DNA from 2 places in the Sphingomonas sp. SAFR-052 genome. Region 2 is predicted to be linked to the other one. Evidence: riboswitches for the same ligand, from Rfam matches in the RefSeq annotation. Region 2 holds a riboswitch; the other holds the start of a gene.
The links. A riboswitch is a leader RNA that binds a small molecule or an ion and turns the genes downstream of it on or off. The one in region 2 is predicted to bind cobalamin.

Region 1 (7,912 bases), on a different contig from region 2:
ACCGTCGGCACGCTCGCATCGTAGCGGTTGCGGATGCGCACCGTCTCGCGCTTCGCGAAATCGACGCCGTCGAGATGCTCGATGAACGTCGTGACGAAGTGCTGGCGGGTCTGTTCGCCATCCCCCAGGATGTCGATACCCGCCTGCCGTTGGTCGTCGACCGCCAGGCGCAGCGCGTCCTGCTTGCCCGCGGCCAGCTCGTCGCCCTCCAGCTTCCACGGCGACCACAGGGTCTCAGGCTGGGCCAGCCAAGTGGGCTTGGGCAGGCTGCCCGCGGTCGTCGTCGGCAACAGTGTCATCATGATGCAAATACCTTCGTATCGTAGGGATCAGAGGCCACAGGTCGCGGACCAGCGCTGAAGCGCGGCACCGTGCGGCTTGATGAAATGCGCTTCGGCGAATTTGCCCTGCTCGACGGCGAGGCGGCTGCGTTCCTCGCGATCGTAGACGATGCGGGTCAGCGAATAGTCCTGATACCTCAGGCTAGGCTGATAATGCTCCGCCGCCACGGAATTGGCGTTGTAGATCTCCGGACGATAGATCTTCTGGAACGTCTCCATCGTTGCGATGGTGCTGGCGAGTTCGAGGTTGGTGTAGTCGCTGATCAGATCGCCGATGTGGTAGAAGGCGAACGGCGCGACGCTGTGTGGCGGCATGAAATAGCGCACCTTCATACCCATCTTCGCGAAATACTGATCGGTGGGCGAGAATGTATCGTTGCGATACTCGACGCCGAGGATCGGATGCACGTTGGCGGTCCGGTGATAGACCTCTTTGCTTGATACGCTAAGGCAAATGACCGGAGGCTTGCGGAAGTGATCGCGGTAGGCGCTGGACGCGATAAAGTGCTTGAATAGATTGCCGTGCAGGTCGCCGAACCCGTCCGGCACGCCGCCACCGCCGGCCTTCAGGTGATCGGGCAGGACGACGCTGAAGTCGTAATCGCGGATGTACGACGAGAAGTTGTTGCCGATCATGCCGTTTCGACGCTCGCCGCTGATCCGGTCGGTAACGGTGGTTTGCAGTATCTCGATCAGCGGAAAGGCTTCGTCGTCGGCGTCGTCCCCGAGCGTGAGCGTGGCGGAGACGATCTTCAACTCCAGCGAGTAGCGATCACCCCTGGGATTATCCCAGTGCATCAGCGCATTGAAGCGGTGGTCGATCATCATCAGCGTATTGCGCAAATTCTCCTGCCGGATGTCGCCGCGCGCCAGGTTGGCGAAGTTCGTGGTGACGCGCGTGTTGTCGGCCGGACGATACTCCTCGTCGAACGGGATACTGCTGATCGAGAATGTGAAGCCGCTATTCGTCATGACTCACCCAGGCTTTGCGAGCGGAAGGTCAGGCGAAAGCGCGCAAGGCGTGAACAGGCCCGGTAGGCAGCAGACCACGGACCGTCGCATCAAGCGCGATCCACCGGAGGCACCCCCGTCCGAGGAACGTTATGGCGTCGAAAGGCAGGTCTCCTGGCTCACGGGTCAACGCGGTGGCTCCGGCCTTCCCAGGCTCCTTGCGGGAACCCAGTGACACGAAATGGAGCCGCCACTCGCCGCTTACAGTTGCGGGGGCAGCGCCGGACTCTGCCCCACAGGACACCACCGGCTTCCCGTCTTAGCCCCATCGCCATGCCTGGGATGGGGAACCTCGACGCAATCGTTCAACACCGACGGGCGACAAATGTCAATCGAGATATAAAGATATCTTTATATGCTGCCTCGGCTCTATCCCGCTTACGCTGCCGAAAGGTACCGGTTCATTCTTATTCTGGGTGCTGCACGCGGCTGGGCGATCCGGGCAACCGAAAGCGGCCGCTGGAGTACAGAACGGACGGCGGGAGTTCGCAATGCAAACGAGCGGCTTGAACGTCCGTAGCGCTTCAGAGAACGCGGGCGCCGGATCGCGCGACGGGTAACGACCTGATTCTCCTTCCCTCCGCCGCCCACAGGGCGTTCGCAAGCGCTGCGGCGGCCGGTCCCTGCGCGCACTCGCCCGTGCCCAGGAACGGCATGCCGGGTCGATCCACGACGTCGACCACGACGCTGCGCGGCGCATCGTGGAAGCGGAGGATGGGGTAGGTGCTCCAATCGTAGTCGGTACGGCGCATGCCATCATGACCAGCCGTTTCGTAGGCGCTCCAACTGAGCGACTGGACGATGCCGCCCTCCACTTGGTTGCGGATGCCATCGGGGTTGACGGCTTCGCCGCTGTCGACCGCGGCGACGGCGCGATGAACGATCAGGCGGCCTTCGTCGGGCACACGTTCGACATCGAGAGCGACGGCGAGGTATGCACCGTGGTTCTTGTAGCGGGCGAAGGCGAAGCCGCGTCCGCGGTTTGGGGAGGGCCGATAACCGTCCCATCCGAAGCGGGCTGCCGCGCGGCGGATCACCGCCATCGCGCGCGGATCGTCGAGGTGGGCAAGACGAAAGGCAACCGGATCACGCCCGGCTGCGGCGGCGAGCTCATCCATGAAGCTTTCCAGCGCGAAGATGTTCAAGTGCGCGCCGAGCCCGCGCAGCGCGGAGACGCGGATCGGCATGTCGGGAAGGAAGTGGCTGACCACCCGGCTGTTCGGAAAGGCGTAGAGCGGGATTGCGTTGCGGTCTCCGCCGCCGTTCGGCTGCGGAATAGGTTTGGGCGGCGTGGGGGGGAAGGAAGGCGCCATTTCGCGGCCGGCGAGCAGATCGCCCGCCGCGGTTGGCCGCGTGCTGTGCGTGTTGCTCCAGACCTGATGGCCCCATGCGACGATGCGGCCGGAGGCATCGAGGCCAGCATCGAGCTGCGCGATCATTGCGGGACCGAGCGGTTCCCAGCCATGCTCCTGCTCGCGGCTCCATTGCAGGCGGACCGGCACGCCCGGCATGGCGTGGGCGACCAGCGCGGCGTCGCCAGCGACGTCGTCGGCGCCGTTATGACCGTAACATCCCGCACCTTCCCGGTGGACGCAGCGGACGCGCTCGGGCGGCATCGCCAGGAGTTCCGCGATGGATGCGCGGAGAGGCTCCACACCCTGGCTGTGCGTCCAGACGGTGAGGCGCTCGTCCTCGAACAGCGCGACGGCACAGGACGGACCGATCGCGCCGTGCATGAGGTAGGGGCGATCGTAGCGTGCCCACAAGCGCCGCACCGGCCTAGCGGTTGGATCGTCGCGTCGGTTCTCGATCGTCTGGCTTTCACGACGCATCCGCAGCAGTGCATCGGGCAGCGCACCCGGTGCGTTCGCGCCCGCGTCCGCCTCCCAACCGCTCCGTGCCGCCATGTGCAGCGCGCGTTCCAGCGGCCACTCACGCGGTCCGACGATCGCGGCGAAGCTGCCGCGGCGCACGATCCGATCGACGCCGGGCAGCCTCGCAATTGCCGACAGGTCGAAGCGCCCCTTGGTGCCCGAGCTTGGCCCACGTAGCATGCGCGCGTGAATCATGCCGGGTAGCCGCAGGTCGTGGACATAGACCGGGAGCCCGGTGAGCTTCGCGGGTAGGTCGACGCGCGGTACCGGGCGTCCGATCAGTCGGCGGGCCTCTTGACGCTTGCGCGGCACGTCCGGACGTGCGCGCACGGCGAGCGAAGTCGTGGCGGCGAGGTCGGCATAGCTCGCGCTCCGGCCCTTGCCGTCCAGCACCGCGCCATCGCGCGTGAACAGGGCGGTAACAGCCACGCCCCAGCGCGCCGCGGCCGCTTCGGCAAGGAGCAGGCGGACATTGGCGGCGGCGTTGGCGACGGCGGTACCGCTCTGCTCCAACGTCTGGCTGCCGGCAGTCACGCCCTCGTTCGGGGTCAGCCCCGTGTCGGCGGTGATGAGGTCGATGCGATCGAAAGCGACGTCGAGTTCGTCGGCGGCGAGCTGCGCGATGGCGGTTTTGATACCGGTGCCGAGCTCTGCCTTGCCGGTGAATACGGTGACGCGGCCGTCGGGTGCGATATGGATCCAGGCGTCGAGATCGGGGAACTTGGCGAGCGTGCCCGGCAGGTCCGGCGCGACCGTCGGTGGTCCGCCGCTGCCCTCGCCACCGCCCGTCTGCGCGTGCACAGCAGGCGCCAGCGCGAAGGCGACTAGCAGTCCGCCGAGCACCTCGCGACGCGACGGGGTCATGCGACAGGTTCCGCAGGGTCGACGACCCCGCCACCGCGCGCCACAGCCGCCCGGCGAACCGCGCGCAGGATGCGCATATGGGTGCCGCACCGGCACAGCGAAGGTGCCATGGCGGACCGCATTTCGTCCTCGGTTGGGGTCGTCGTACGTCGCAGCAGTCCCTCGGCACGGGCGATCATGCCCGGGATGCAGTATCCGCATTGTCCCGCCTGCTCGTGGAGGAACGCGCGTTGAACGTCCCCCGGCGCTTCGGCGGTGCCGAGCCCTTCGACGGTCGTCACGGTGCGGTCGCCGATCGAGCCGACAGGAAGGAGGCATGAGAACACCGGGCGGTCGTCGATGAGAACGGTGCACGAGCCGCATTGGCCAAGGCCGCAACCGAACTTCGCGGCGTGCAGACCCAGGTCATCGCGCAGGACGTAGAGAAGCGGGGTTGCGGGGTCGACGTCCGCTCGGGCTACACCGCCGTTAACGTTGAATTCAATCACTGGCCCTCCTCCCGCGCTTTGGCCACTTCCTTCTCGAGCTCGTTCCAAGGTGGTCCGGAGCCATGCCGTGCCTTCAGATACCCGACGATTTCGGCGATCTGCCGGTCGGTCAATGCATCGGCATAGGCGGGCATGTAGGGGCCGCTCGCCTCGACAGGCGGGCGCAGCCCCTGCAGAATGATCTGGATGGTATCGCGCGGATTGTCCTCATGGAGTGGCGTGCCGAGCGGCAGCACCGGGCGGCCTGAAACGACCATCGGTGCGCCCGGCTCATGGCAGGCCGCGCAAGCCCCTTCGTAAAGCCGGGCGCCGATGGGAAACTGTCGCTGCGCAAGCGCGCGGCGATCCGGCAGCGGCGGTTCGATCCTTGCCGCCGGGGCGTCGCGCATCCACCAGGTGTAATAGCGCGCAAGTGCCCGCACGTCCGCTGGATCCGCCCGGGCAAGGTTATAGGTCACGGGGCCCATCGGGCCCGCCGCCGCCGCGTGGTGCCGGCTCAGACCGGTGCGGAAATAGGTCTCAAGCCGCTCGGGCGTCCACTCGCGGACGGCGGGCGAGTGGGCGTTGATCGGCGGCGCATACCATCCGCCCGACCATCCTCCGTCATATGTCGCCGATCCATGCTTCTCCTGTTGCAGCAGCCCGCGCGGACTATGGCAGGCGGAGCAGTGTGCCAGCGTCTCGCCAAGGTAGCGGCCCCGGTTCCACTCGGCCGATTGCGAACGATCGGCGCGGACGGGGGCCGGTCGGAAGAACAGCAGTTTCCACCCCGCCAGCAGGGGACGGAAGCCCAGCGGCGGAAGCAGGTCGTTGGCAGGGGGCGTCGCCGATACCGCCGGGCGGGTCATTAGGAAGGCGTAGAGCGCATCCACGTCGCCATCGGTTACACCTGCATAGTGGGTGTAGGGAAAGGCGGGATACAGGTGGCTGCCGTCGCGACCGACGCCCTCCCGCATCGCCCGTGCGAAGGCGGCACGGGACCATAGGCCGATGCCGGTGTCCGGATCGGGCGTGATGTTGCTGCCGTAGATGGTGCCAAACGGCGTCTTCACCGGGTAGCCACCGGAATAGGGGCGGCCGGCCCCGGTCTGGTGACAGCTCACGCAGTTGCCGATCCGCGCGAGGTTGGTACCCCGCGCAACCAGCGTCCGGTCAAACGACCGGGGATCGGGACGGGCAATAGGTGCGATCGCGGGGCGATGGGCGACGGCGAGCAAAAGCACGAACGCCGCCACCGCGAACGCAAGCGCCACACCAGCGACTTTTAGAAGTCGGCCTCGCGTCACAGCGCGAGACTGTGATTGGCGCGGCTCACTTCGGCTCAGCGTATGTGCCGAGTAGTTCGCCGGTCGCGATCACATGCCCGGCTGCGGCGGCAAGGAGCTGGTCCCGTGTCGCACCGAGCGGCAGGTCGAGGTTGCGGTCAAGCGCTAGCACCTGAAAATGATAGTGATGCGGCTTGTCTCCCTTGGGCGGCCGCGGGCCGTACCAACCCACGGTACCACGACCGCTCGCACCCTGCATGATGCCTTCCAGCGGCCCGCCGCTAAGGCGGTCGCGTTCCTGCAATCCCTCGGGCAGGCGGGTGGTACCCGCGGGCACGTTCCAGGCGACCCAGTGGACGACCGGCTTTGCCGAACCGTCGGGGTCCTCGGCCACGATTGCGTAGGAGACTGCGTTGGGAACCTCGGACCAGTTGAGCGCGGGCGAAATGCCCAAACCGTACTCGCTGTGCTCGCGCGGGATCGCGCCATTGGCGTTGAAGCCCCCCGCGCCGACCTTGAACCTCGCCGCGCTGGTTGCCCGTGTCTCCGGACGCGTAAGCGCCAGCGGGACGTTGTTGCCGCGCGCCGCCTGCTCCAGCATCGGGCCAGGCGGCGGGGTAAGCGGTGCGGCCTGCCCGGTCGCGCCATCATAGGTGATACGATAGATCACGCCGTTGGCGTCGTCGGACAGCAGGATCGAACCGTCGCGCATCACCGCCACGCCGCATGGCCGACCATATTGGCCGGTACCGTCGCGGCTCATGAACCCGCTGAGGAAAGTTTCGACGAGGGTCGCCTGACCGTTCGCATCGAAGCGAATGCGTGCCAGTTCATAGCCGGACGCGGGCTTGCGGTTCCAGCTGCCGCGCAGCGCGACGAAGGCGTCACCAGCCACGTCCGGGCCGAAACCACCGCCCGGATGGAAGGCCATCTGCATACCCGCCGAATGGGCGACATGCATCAGTACCGGATTGGTCGATGCCGCGGCCCATTGCGCGGCAGTGAGCCCGCCGGGCGGCTCGTCCTGCGGGTTCCGTTTGCCGTCCTCGAAGACATAGGGCCAGCCATAGCGCTTCCCACGCTCGATCTTGTTGACCTCTTCACGCTGGAGGTCGTTGCCAAGCCAGTCGATCCCCTGGTCCCATCCCCATAGTTCTCCGGTTCGCGGGTGCCATCCGAACCCGATCGTGTTGCGCAGGCCCGACGCCCAGACCCGCCGTGTCTTACCGTCAAGGCTGGCACGGATCAGTGTCGCGTTCTCCTGACTGGATTCGTCGCACGCGTTACAGGTCGATCCAGCGCTGATATAGAGCATCTTGTCCGGGCCGACCGCCAGCGTGCGGTTGAGATGCTGCCCGGCGTCGGGCAGGTCGTCGATCAGCGTTTCGACGCGGCCGATGCCGCCGTCCGGCCGCAGCGGTGCTCGGAACACCTCCTTAGCCGTCATGAAGTAGAGCATGCCGTCGTGGATCGTCAGTCCGTGCAGGCCGGGTCGGTTGACGACGACGGTCGGCGCACCGTCGGCATGCCCATCTCGGTTCGCGTCCACCAGTCTGACGATGTCTGCCTCGGAACGGCGGCTCACATAGACCGAGCCGTCCGGCGCTACCGCAATGAGACGGGTGTTGCCGAGGCCGCTTGCCCAGACCACAGCGCGGTAGCCACGGGGCAGTTTCAGCGAGGCAGCAAAGTCAGGTCCCGGCGTCAAGGGCGTCAGTTCGTAAAAGTGGGCCTGCACCGGGCGCTTGTCGTTATCCTCTGGGCTGCTTTGAGCAACTGCGGGAGCCGCGACGAGGAGGAGCGCGGAAGCGAGCGGTGCGACGTTCATTATGTGCCATCCCCTTGTGTTGGGGCTACAATGCTCGAACTGCGTCGCCGGGCGCACGGGGCTGGGACGGCGCATCGCGATGAACGAATGGACGTATCCGGGAACGGTCGTAGCGCCGCTGAACGGCTTCTCATGGATCTAAGTGACGACTTCGGTACCAGTTCAGCTCAGTCAGTGCTCAGAAACAAAACGTCACCGTGAAATAGCGGAACGCTGATCGGAACGGATGTTTGAAGCGGAC
Region 2 (7,912 bases):
GCGTACGATGCCCGACCATCGAGTCCGCAGTGTTGATGGCCTTCACCGCGAACAGCCCCGGCAGCCCGAACAGCAGCAGCCCCAGCGCGGGCGCGACCACCCCGTCGCAGAAACTCTCCGCCAGACTCTCGATCGCCGCCGTCGCCACGCCCGCTTCGTCGAGCGCCTCGGTATCGCGCCCGACGATCATCGCCACCGCGCTGCGTGCCGCGTCCAGATCGCCCGCCGCCAACGGCCGTGCGACCGCCGCGACATGGTCGTGCAAGCTGCGTTGCGCGAGGCCCGTCGTCGCGACTGCCACGGTGACGATCGTCCCCAGCCGCTCGATCGCCAGCCCCAACACGACCGACAGGCCGGTCAGTAGCACGACCAGCGCCACCCCCTCCAGCCGACGCCGCCGGTTCCAGCGTCGCTCTACTGCATCGATCAGCGCGCCGACACCCATCACCGGATGCCACCAGCGGCGAGGGTAACCGACCGCCGCCTCGACGATCAGCGCGGCGAGTGCGATCACCGCGCGACCGGCAGGATATAGCGATGGCCCTGCGGCGTCCGGCCGATCTCGACCTCGATGCCATAGGCCTCGGCGATGGCCGGCGCGGTCAGTACCGCATCCGCCTCGCCGCTCGCCACGATCCGCCCGTCCTTCAGCAGCACCGCATCGTCCGCCACCCGCGCCGCCAGATGCAGGTCGTGCAGCACCAGCACCACGCCCCGCCCTCCGCTCGCGACGCCACGCAACCGCGCCAGCACGTCAAGCTGATGCGCCGGGTCGAGACTGGCGAGCGGTTCGTCGGCCAGCAGCCAGTCCGGCTCGCCGGCCAGCACCCGCGCCAGCAGCGCCCGGCCCCGCTCACCCCCCGACAGCCGCTCGACGCCCCGGTCGGCCAGCGCGGTCATGTCGGTCGCGGCCAGCGCCGCCTTGACCGCCGCGCGATCGGCCGCCGTCTCGCCCCACCGCCCCCGATGCGCGAACCGGCCGAGACCCACTAGCGTCGCGACATCGATGTCCCAGTGCACATCAGCCGATTGGGGCAGCAGCCCGATCGCGCGTGCGCGTGCGCGTCGGTCGATCGCCTGCACATCCTCGCCGCCCAGTCGCGCCGCGCCGCTATCGGGTCGGCGCAATGCGGCGAGGCAGGCGAGCAGGCTCGACTTCCCCGCACCATTCGCCCCCAACAGCGCGGTCACCCGCCCCCGCCGGAACGCGAACGACACGTCGTCGAGCACGCGCCGCCCGCATAGCGTCAGCGCGATCGCATCGGCCACTAGATCGGTCATGCCAGCCTCCGCCGCATCGCGATCAGCAGATAGAGGAAGAACGGTCCGCCCAGCATCGACATGGCGATGCCCAGCCGCAATTCGCTGACGGTCGGGGCGAGGCGCACGAGGCTGTCGGCAAGGGTCAGCAGCACCGCGCCGGCCAGCGCCGAGGGCAGCAGGATCGCCGAGGGCCGGTTGCCGGCAAAGGGCCGGACCATGTGCGGCACGATCAGCCCGACGAACCCGATCATCCCCGCCGACGCCACCGACGCCCCGACCGTCAGCGCGATGCCGGCGATGACCAGGCGCTGCAGCCGCGCCGGATCGACCCCCATCGACCGCGCCGCCGCCTCACCCAGCGTCAGCGCGTCGAGCGATCGCGCGGTCATCGCCAGCACGCCCATACCGGCGACGATCAGCGGTGCGGCGACCGTCACATCGTCCCAGCTGCGATCGGTCAGCGCACCCATCAGCCACGTCACGATCTGCGACGACACGAACGGCGTCGGGGCAAGGCTGATGGCGAGCGCGGTCAGCGATCCGGTGATGCTGGTCAGGATCATGCCGGCAAGCGTGAACAGGATCAGGCTGCCTGAACGCCCGGCGATCAGCGCCAGCAACGCCATCGTCACCCCCGCCCCGACCAATGCGAAGCCCGGCAGCAGCCACATCTGCGCGGCATAGCCAAAATACAGTGCCACGACCGCACCGAACGCCGCGCCCGACGACACGCCGAACAGCCCCGGATCGGCCAGCGGATTGCGCAGATAGCCTTGCATCACCGCCCCCGACAGGCCGAGCGCGGCGCCCACGAGCAGCGCCAGTACGGTGCGCGGCAGCCGCAGTTCGATGAGGATGATCGATCGCGGATCGTCGGCGGTCCATGCGTCGAGCGGCACCCACACCTTGCCCGCCGCGACCGACAGCGCGGCGGCGATCAGCAGCAGGACGATCAGGCCGATGGTCAACCGCTTCATGACGCCACCTGCGCGCGCACCTGCCGCAAGCGGGCCATCGCCGCGATGATCGTCGGCCCGCCGCAATTCATCAACCGCGTCGGATAAGGGGCGACAGTGATATGCTTCGCCAGCCGCCGCACCGCCGGATGCCCGGTCATGCGGTCGTCCTGCACCCCCTCCGGCGCGGTCGACAACAGCACGCGCGGCGGATCGGCGACCAGATATTCGAGCGGCAGGACGTCCCATTGCTTGAGGCCATATGTCGCGCTCATGTTACGAAAACCCGCGCGCTTGAGCAGGTCGTCGGTCAGCGTACCCGATCCCGGCACCAGCCCGCCCCCCTGCCACACCAGCGCCCCGACCGGCGCCACCCGCGCCGGGGTCGCCGCCGCCGCGATCCGTGCCGCCAGCGCTTCGCCCCGTGCGGCATGGCCGGTCGCAGTGGCGATCGCGCGGACCTGATCGATGCTTTCGGGCACCGATTCCGCCACCGGATACTGCACCAGCGCGATCTTCAGCCGCTTCAGCGCGGCGATCGTCGCCGGTTCGACATGAGGCCCGGCCAGCACGATATCGGGGCGCAGCGCCACTACCTCCTCGGCGGTGCCCGAGGTCGCCTTGAACCGGTTCGACCAACTCAGCGGCACCGACGTCGCGCGGATGTCCTGCGAATAATGGCTGATGCCGACGATCTGCGCCGGATCGGCGACGCGGGCCAGCACCGCATCGACGCATGGGTTGATCGATACCACCCGTGGCAGCCGCGGCGCGGCCGACACCAACGCCGGCGCGGCCAGCAACAGACTGAGGGGACGGATCAATATTCGACGCCCTTCTGCGCCTTGAACCCGGCATGATAGGGGTGTTTCACCTCGCCGAATTCGGTGACCAGATCGGCCAGCATCAACAGTTCTTCCTTCGCGTTGCGCCCGGTGATGCAGATATGCTTGGTCAGCGGCCTGCCTTTAAGGAAATCGACGATCTCGGCGATGGGGAGGGTGTCGTTGCGGAGGACGATATTCAATTCGTCGAGGATCACGAAGTCGATCGCGGGGTCGAGGATCATCTCCTTCGATCGTTCCCATGCGGCGCGGGCGGCGGCGATGTCCTTCGCCCGGTCCTGCGTGTCCCAGGTGAAGCCTTCGCCCATCACCTCGAAGCTGGCGAGGTCGGGATGCGCGTCGAAGAAGTTGCGTTCGCCCGTCTCCCACTTGCCCTTCACATATTGCAGAATCGCAACCTTCATCCCCCAGCCGATGCTGCGGATCGCCATGCCGAACGCGCTCGACGACTTGCCCTTGCCATTGCCGGTATGGACGATCAGCAGCCCGCGTTCGAGCGTGCGGCGCGCCTGCATCTTTTCGCGCGCCACCGCCATGCGCTGCATCCGCGCATTGTGCTTGGCATAATCGTCGGGCGTCTCGGTCATCGATGATACTCCGCAAGGGCGGTGGTCAGGCGGGACAGCGCGGTCCCGTCGAGGGGCAAGCCGATCCGCAACCGTTCGCGCCGGTCCGCGAACGGCCGGGTCAGGATGGCATGGCGGCACAGATGACGGAACAGCGCATGCGCGTCACCGGCCTCGATCAGCCGGAACAGCGGGGCATGACCGATCATCTGCCACCCCGCCAGCGCGCGGTCGAGCAGCGCTCCGATCGTGTCGATCCGCCCCGCCTGGTCCGCAGCGAAGGCGCGATCGGCATAGGCCGCCGCCCCGATCCGTATCGCAGCACTCGACACCGGCCAGTCGCCGAGCAACTGGCGCAGCGCCGCCGTCACCCCGCCGCCCGCGATCACGAAACCCAGCCGCAATCCGGGCAGGCCATGGAATTTCCCGAAGGACCGGAGCACGATCAGCCGGTCCGACGCCCGAGCGCACAGCCCGGGTGCGGGGTCGGCATAGGCTTCGTCGACCACCACCGTCCGGTGTTGCGTCAGCGCGATCAGCCGTTCGCTCGGCGTGACGACGCCGTCGGGATTGGCGGGACTGGACAGCACCAGCAGATCGGCATCGCCCGGATCGGCGAGCGCCGCGACGGCGCGTGCCTCGGGCCATGCCGCGACGTGGCCGGTATAGCCCGGCCACACCACCGCCGGCCGTTCGGCGTTCAGGATTACCGCCAGCAACCGCAGCGCCAGGTCGGTGCCCGGCACCGCGATCACCCGCGCCGGATCGGCGACGCCGAACGCTCGCGCCGCCGCCGCTTCCAGCGCGGCCAGCTCGCCCGGTTCGGGCAGACGGTCATAACCGGGATCGATCGCGCCATGCGGATAGGGCCATGGCGCGATGCCGGTCGACAGGTCGATCCAGTCGTCCCCGCCGAACGCACGCGCCGCGGCAGCCACCCGGCCGCCATGCGCATAGAATTCGGCGAGATCGAGCATCAGTAGCTGAGCCGTACGCCGCCATAGGCAGCGCGCCCCGGCGTCCCGTACTGGAAGATCGTCTGATAGCGTTCGTCGAACAGATTCTCGACGCGGCCATAGACTTCGACCCGCTCGGTAACCGGGAACGACGCGCGCAGATCGGTCAGGACATAGCCGTCCAGCCGCCGCGTATTCGACGCATTGTCGAAACTGTCGCCGATCATGGTGACCGTCGCGCCGACGCCAAGACCGAAGGCCCAGCGATAGTCGGCATTGACCGTCAGGCTGTCGGCCGGCCGCCGCGCCAGCTTGCGGCCAAAATTGGCGGTGCCTGCCGACCGGTTCTCGGCATCCAGCCACGTATAGGCGGCAGCGACAGTGAACGCCTCCACCGGACGCAGCTTCAGCGCGAATTCCAGCCCCTTCGCCTCGGCACGGGCGATATTGTCATAGGTGCCGTTCGGCTTGCCGACACAGACGCCGGTGGTCACGCCGAAGCACGACACGAACGCGATCAGGTCCTTCGACGTACGATCGAACCACGTCGCGCTCGCCTCGACCGCGCCGTTCAGCCCGCGCTGGGTGATGCCCGCGTCCCAGCCCTGCGAACGTTCGGGGGTCAGCAGCGCATTCCCATATTCGCTCTGCAACTGGTACAGGGTCGGTGCCTTGAACCCTTCCGAATAGCTGGCGCGCAGCAGCGTGTTGCCGCGGTTCGGCGACCACACGCCGCTGCCGGCAAACACCGTCGCCCCGCCGAACACATTATGGTCGTCGTGACGCACGCCGCCGGTCAGCGTCAGATTCTCGATCGGCGTCACCGCCAGCTGGCCATAGACGCCGAACAGGCGGGCGCGACCGGTGGTCGGCGCACCGCCATAGCTGGAGGTGGTGAAGCGCGACACTTCCCGCTCGACGCCGAACGTCGCGAACACCGCGTCGGTCACGTCGAACGATCCCTGATAGTCGAACCGGTCGTTGCGCCCTTTGCCGCGGAAGGTCTCGGTCGGAATGCTATCGGGATCGGTGTTGGTGCGGTTGCTCGACGTATGGGCATAGCCGATGCGGTTGCGGAACCGCCCGTCGAACAGCGCGGCGTTCAGCCCGGTATAGCCGGTCCATTGCTCGGCATCGCCATATTCCCGGGTATCGCCGAAGCTGAAGGTCGGGGCGGGAAAGCCGTCGATCTCGGTCCGCCCGTTCGAATAGAAACCGCGCACATCGACCGACACGCCGTCTGCCAACGCCACCGACACGCTGCCGTTCGCGCCATAGTTGCGATAGCCATCGGCCTCACGCCCCGGCGCATAAGCCGAAATGCCGTCGGTGGTCAGGAACCCGCCGCCGATGCTGGCCGATACCGGCCCGGCCTTGCCCGAGATGTTGGCGAACCCCTGTCCGGTGCCGAACGAACCGCCTTCGCCGCGCACATTGATCGACAGGTCGTCGGTCGGCTGGCGGGTGATGAGGTTGACGACGCCGCCGATCGCCTGGCTGCCCCACAGCACCGACTGTGCGCCACGCAGCACTTCGATGCGGGCGATGTTGCCGACCAGCAGATTGCCGAAATTGAACCCGCCGCCCGGCGACGACGGATCGTTCAGCTTGACGCCGTCGATCAGCGCCACGGTCTGGTCGCTGTCGGCGCCGCGGATGTTGACGCTGGTTGACGTGCCGATGCCGCCGTTGCGGGTGACGGTGACGCCCGGCGTCTGGCGCAGCAGGTCGGACACGACCACCGCCTGCCGCTGTTCGATGGTGGCGAGGTCGATGACGGTCACCGCCTGCCCGACGGTATCGACCGGCCGTGCCTCGCGATTCGCGGTGACGACGATCTCGTCGTCACCCTGCACCACGGCTTCGAGTCCGGCGGACGACTGCGCGCTCTGCGCAAAGCTTGGGGTTGCCGCCAACAGGCAGGGCAGCAACAGGAAACGGGTCTTCATTCGGGTAATCCCCCTTGGCATCAAACAAGGGGACGCGCGGCGCGGGCGCCGGAACAGGCTGTTCCCTGCACGCGCACGACCCCCAAACGACGTCGTCACGCGAGGAAACCCTCGATCACCCGGCACACCCCGTCCGCGCGAAGGACAACCGCGACGGGCAGGTCTCCTGGCTCCCGGGTCGTCGCCTTGCCCGGCCTTCCCGGACGGATGTCCAGTGGCGCGCGGGGGAGCAAGGCTCGCCGGTCACAGTTGCGGGGGCAGCCCCGGATGACGCGTTCACGACGCGCTTCCGGGTTCCCTTTTCATCCCATTTCTGGGAACCTGTCGCATCCGCGCCCTTAGAGCGCATCGGGGCACAGGACAAGATGGCGACGACAACCCTGTTCGTGGGCGGGGCACGCTCGGGCAAGAGCCGGCTGGCGCAGCAGGCGTGCGAGGCGCTGGCCGGACCCTGGACCTATCTCGCGACGGCGGAAGCGTGGGACACGGAGATGACCGACCGCATCGCCCGCCACCGCGCCGATCGCGGACCCGGCTGGCACACGGTCGAATGTCCGGTCGATCTGGCGGCGGCGATCGGCGCCGCGACGGGACCGATGCTGGTCGATTGCCTGACGCTGTGGCTGTCGAACCTGATGCTAGGCGACCATGACATCGACCGCCACACCGCCGACCTGCTCGCCGTGATCGGCGGGGCGCGACATCCGGTGCTGCTGGTTAGCAACGAGGTCGGCATGGGCATCGTCCCCGACCACCCGCTCGGCCGCCGGTTTCGCGACGCGGCGGGTCGGCTCAATCAGGCGGTGGCGGCGCGGGTCGATCGCTGCTGGTTCGTGGTGGCGGGCATGGTGCTGCCACTCGAGCGGTTCGAGCCAGTTCCACCGCTCCAACCGTTCGTGCTGAGTAGAGACTGAGCTTGTCGAAGGCTCGTATCGAAGCACTTGGCGCGGTCCTTCGACACGCTGTTTGGACAGGCTCAACAGCTACTCAGGACGAACGGCATCCTTCGTAGAACCCGCCGCCACCACCTCGCGCAACGGGGTCCAGTCCACGCCATACCGCGCGTTATCCACCGGTGCACTCGGCGCGCGACCATCGAACATGTTGTGCAGATACTGCATGCCCTGCCACGCCGGAAACACCTGATCCCGCGCGGGGAACAGCCGGCGCGTGACCCCGATCATCCGCGCCAGCGACCCCTGCGACCCGGCGCGCAGCAGGCCGTAGGGCTTGCCGGTCACCTCCCCCATCAACGCCGCCAGATCGCGCGCGCTAACCTGTGCCCCCGCGATATGCAGGTCGCGCGGCGCGGCGGGATCGAGCGCGGCGGCGGCGGTATAGGCGGCGACATCGTCCTTGGTCGTCAGCGCGAACGTC

Region 1: another riboswitch for cobalamin. It lies ahead of ACTHQV_RS07870 (putative oxygenase MesX); the one in region 2 lies ahead of ACTHQV_RS05185 (TonB-dependent receptor plug domain-containing protein).

What each region holds. Positions count from the first base shown of each region.
Region 1 is NZ_JBQCMO010000003.1:425,771-433,682, reverse strand. Features, by position in the region: gene ACTHQV_RS07875 (methionine synthase) at 1-302, opposite strand, end outside; gene ACTHQV_RS07870 (putative oxygenase MesX) at 330-1,313, opposite strand; cobalamin riboswitch at 1,440-1,660, opposite strand; gene ACTHQV_RS07865 (molybdopterin cofactor-binding domain-containing protein) at 1,877-4,090, opposite strand; gene ACTHQV_RS07860 ((2Fe-2S)-binding protein) at 4,087-4,578, opposite strand; gene ACTHQV_RS07855 (c-type cytochrome) at 4,575-5,831, opposite strand; gene ACTHQV_RS07850 (YbhB/YbcL family Raf kinase inhibitor-like protein) at 5,890-7,671, opposite strand.
Region 2 is NZ_JBQCMO010000002.1:438,100-446,011, reverse strand. Features, by position in the region: gene cbiB (adenosylcobinamide-phosphate synthase CbiB) at 1-511, opposite strand, end outside; gene ACTHQV_RS05210 (ABC transporter ATP-binding protein) at 511-1,281, opposite strand; gene ACTHQV_RS05205 (FecCD family ABC transporter permease) at 1,278-2,240, opposite strand; gene ACTHQV_RS05200 (ABC transporter substrate-binding protein) at 2,237-3,043, opposite strand; gene cobO (cob(I)yrinic acid a,c-diamide adenosyltransferase) at 3,040-3,651, opposite strand; gene ACTHQV_RS05190 (aminotransferase class I/II-fold pyridoxal phosphate-dependent enzyme) at 3,648-4,607, opposite strand; gene ACTHQV_RS05185 (TonB-dependent receptor plug domain-containing protein) at 4,607-6,535, opposite strand; cobalamin riboswitch at 6,675-6,875, opposite strand; gene cobU (bifunctional adenosylcobinamide kinase/adenosylcobinamide-phosphate guanylyltransferase) at 6,901-7,449, shown strand; gene ACTHQV_RS05175 (NmrA family NAD(P)-binding protein) at 7,519-7,912, opposite strand, start outside.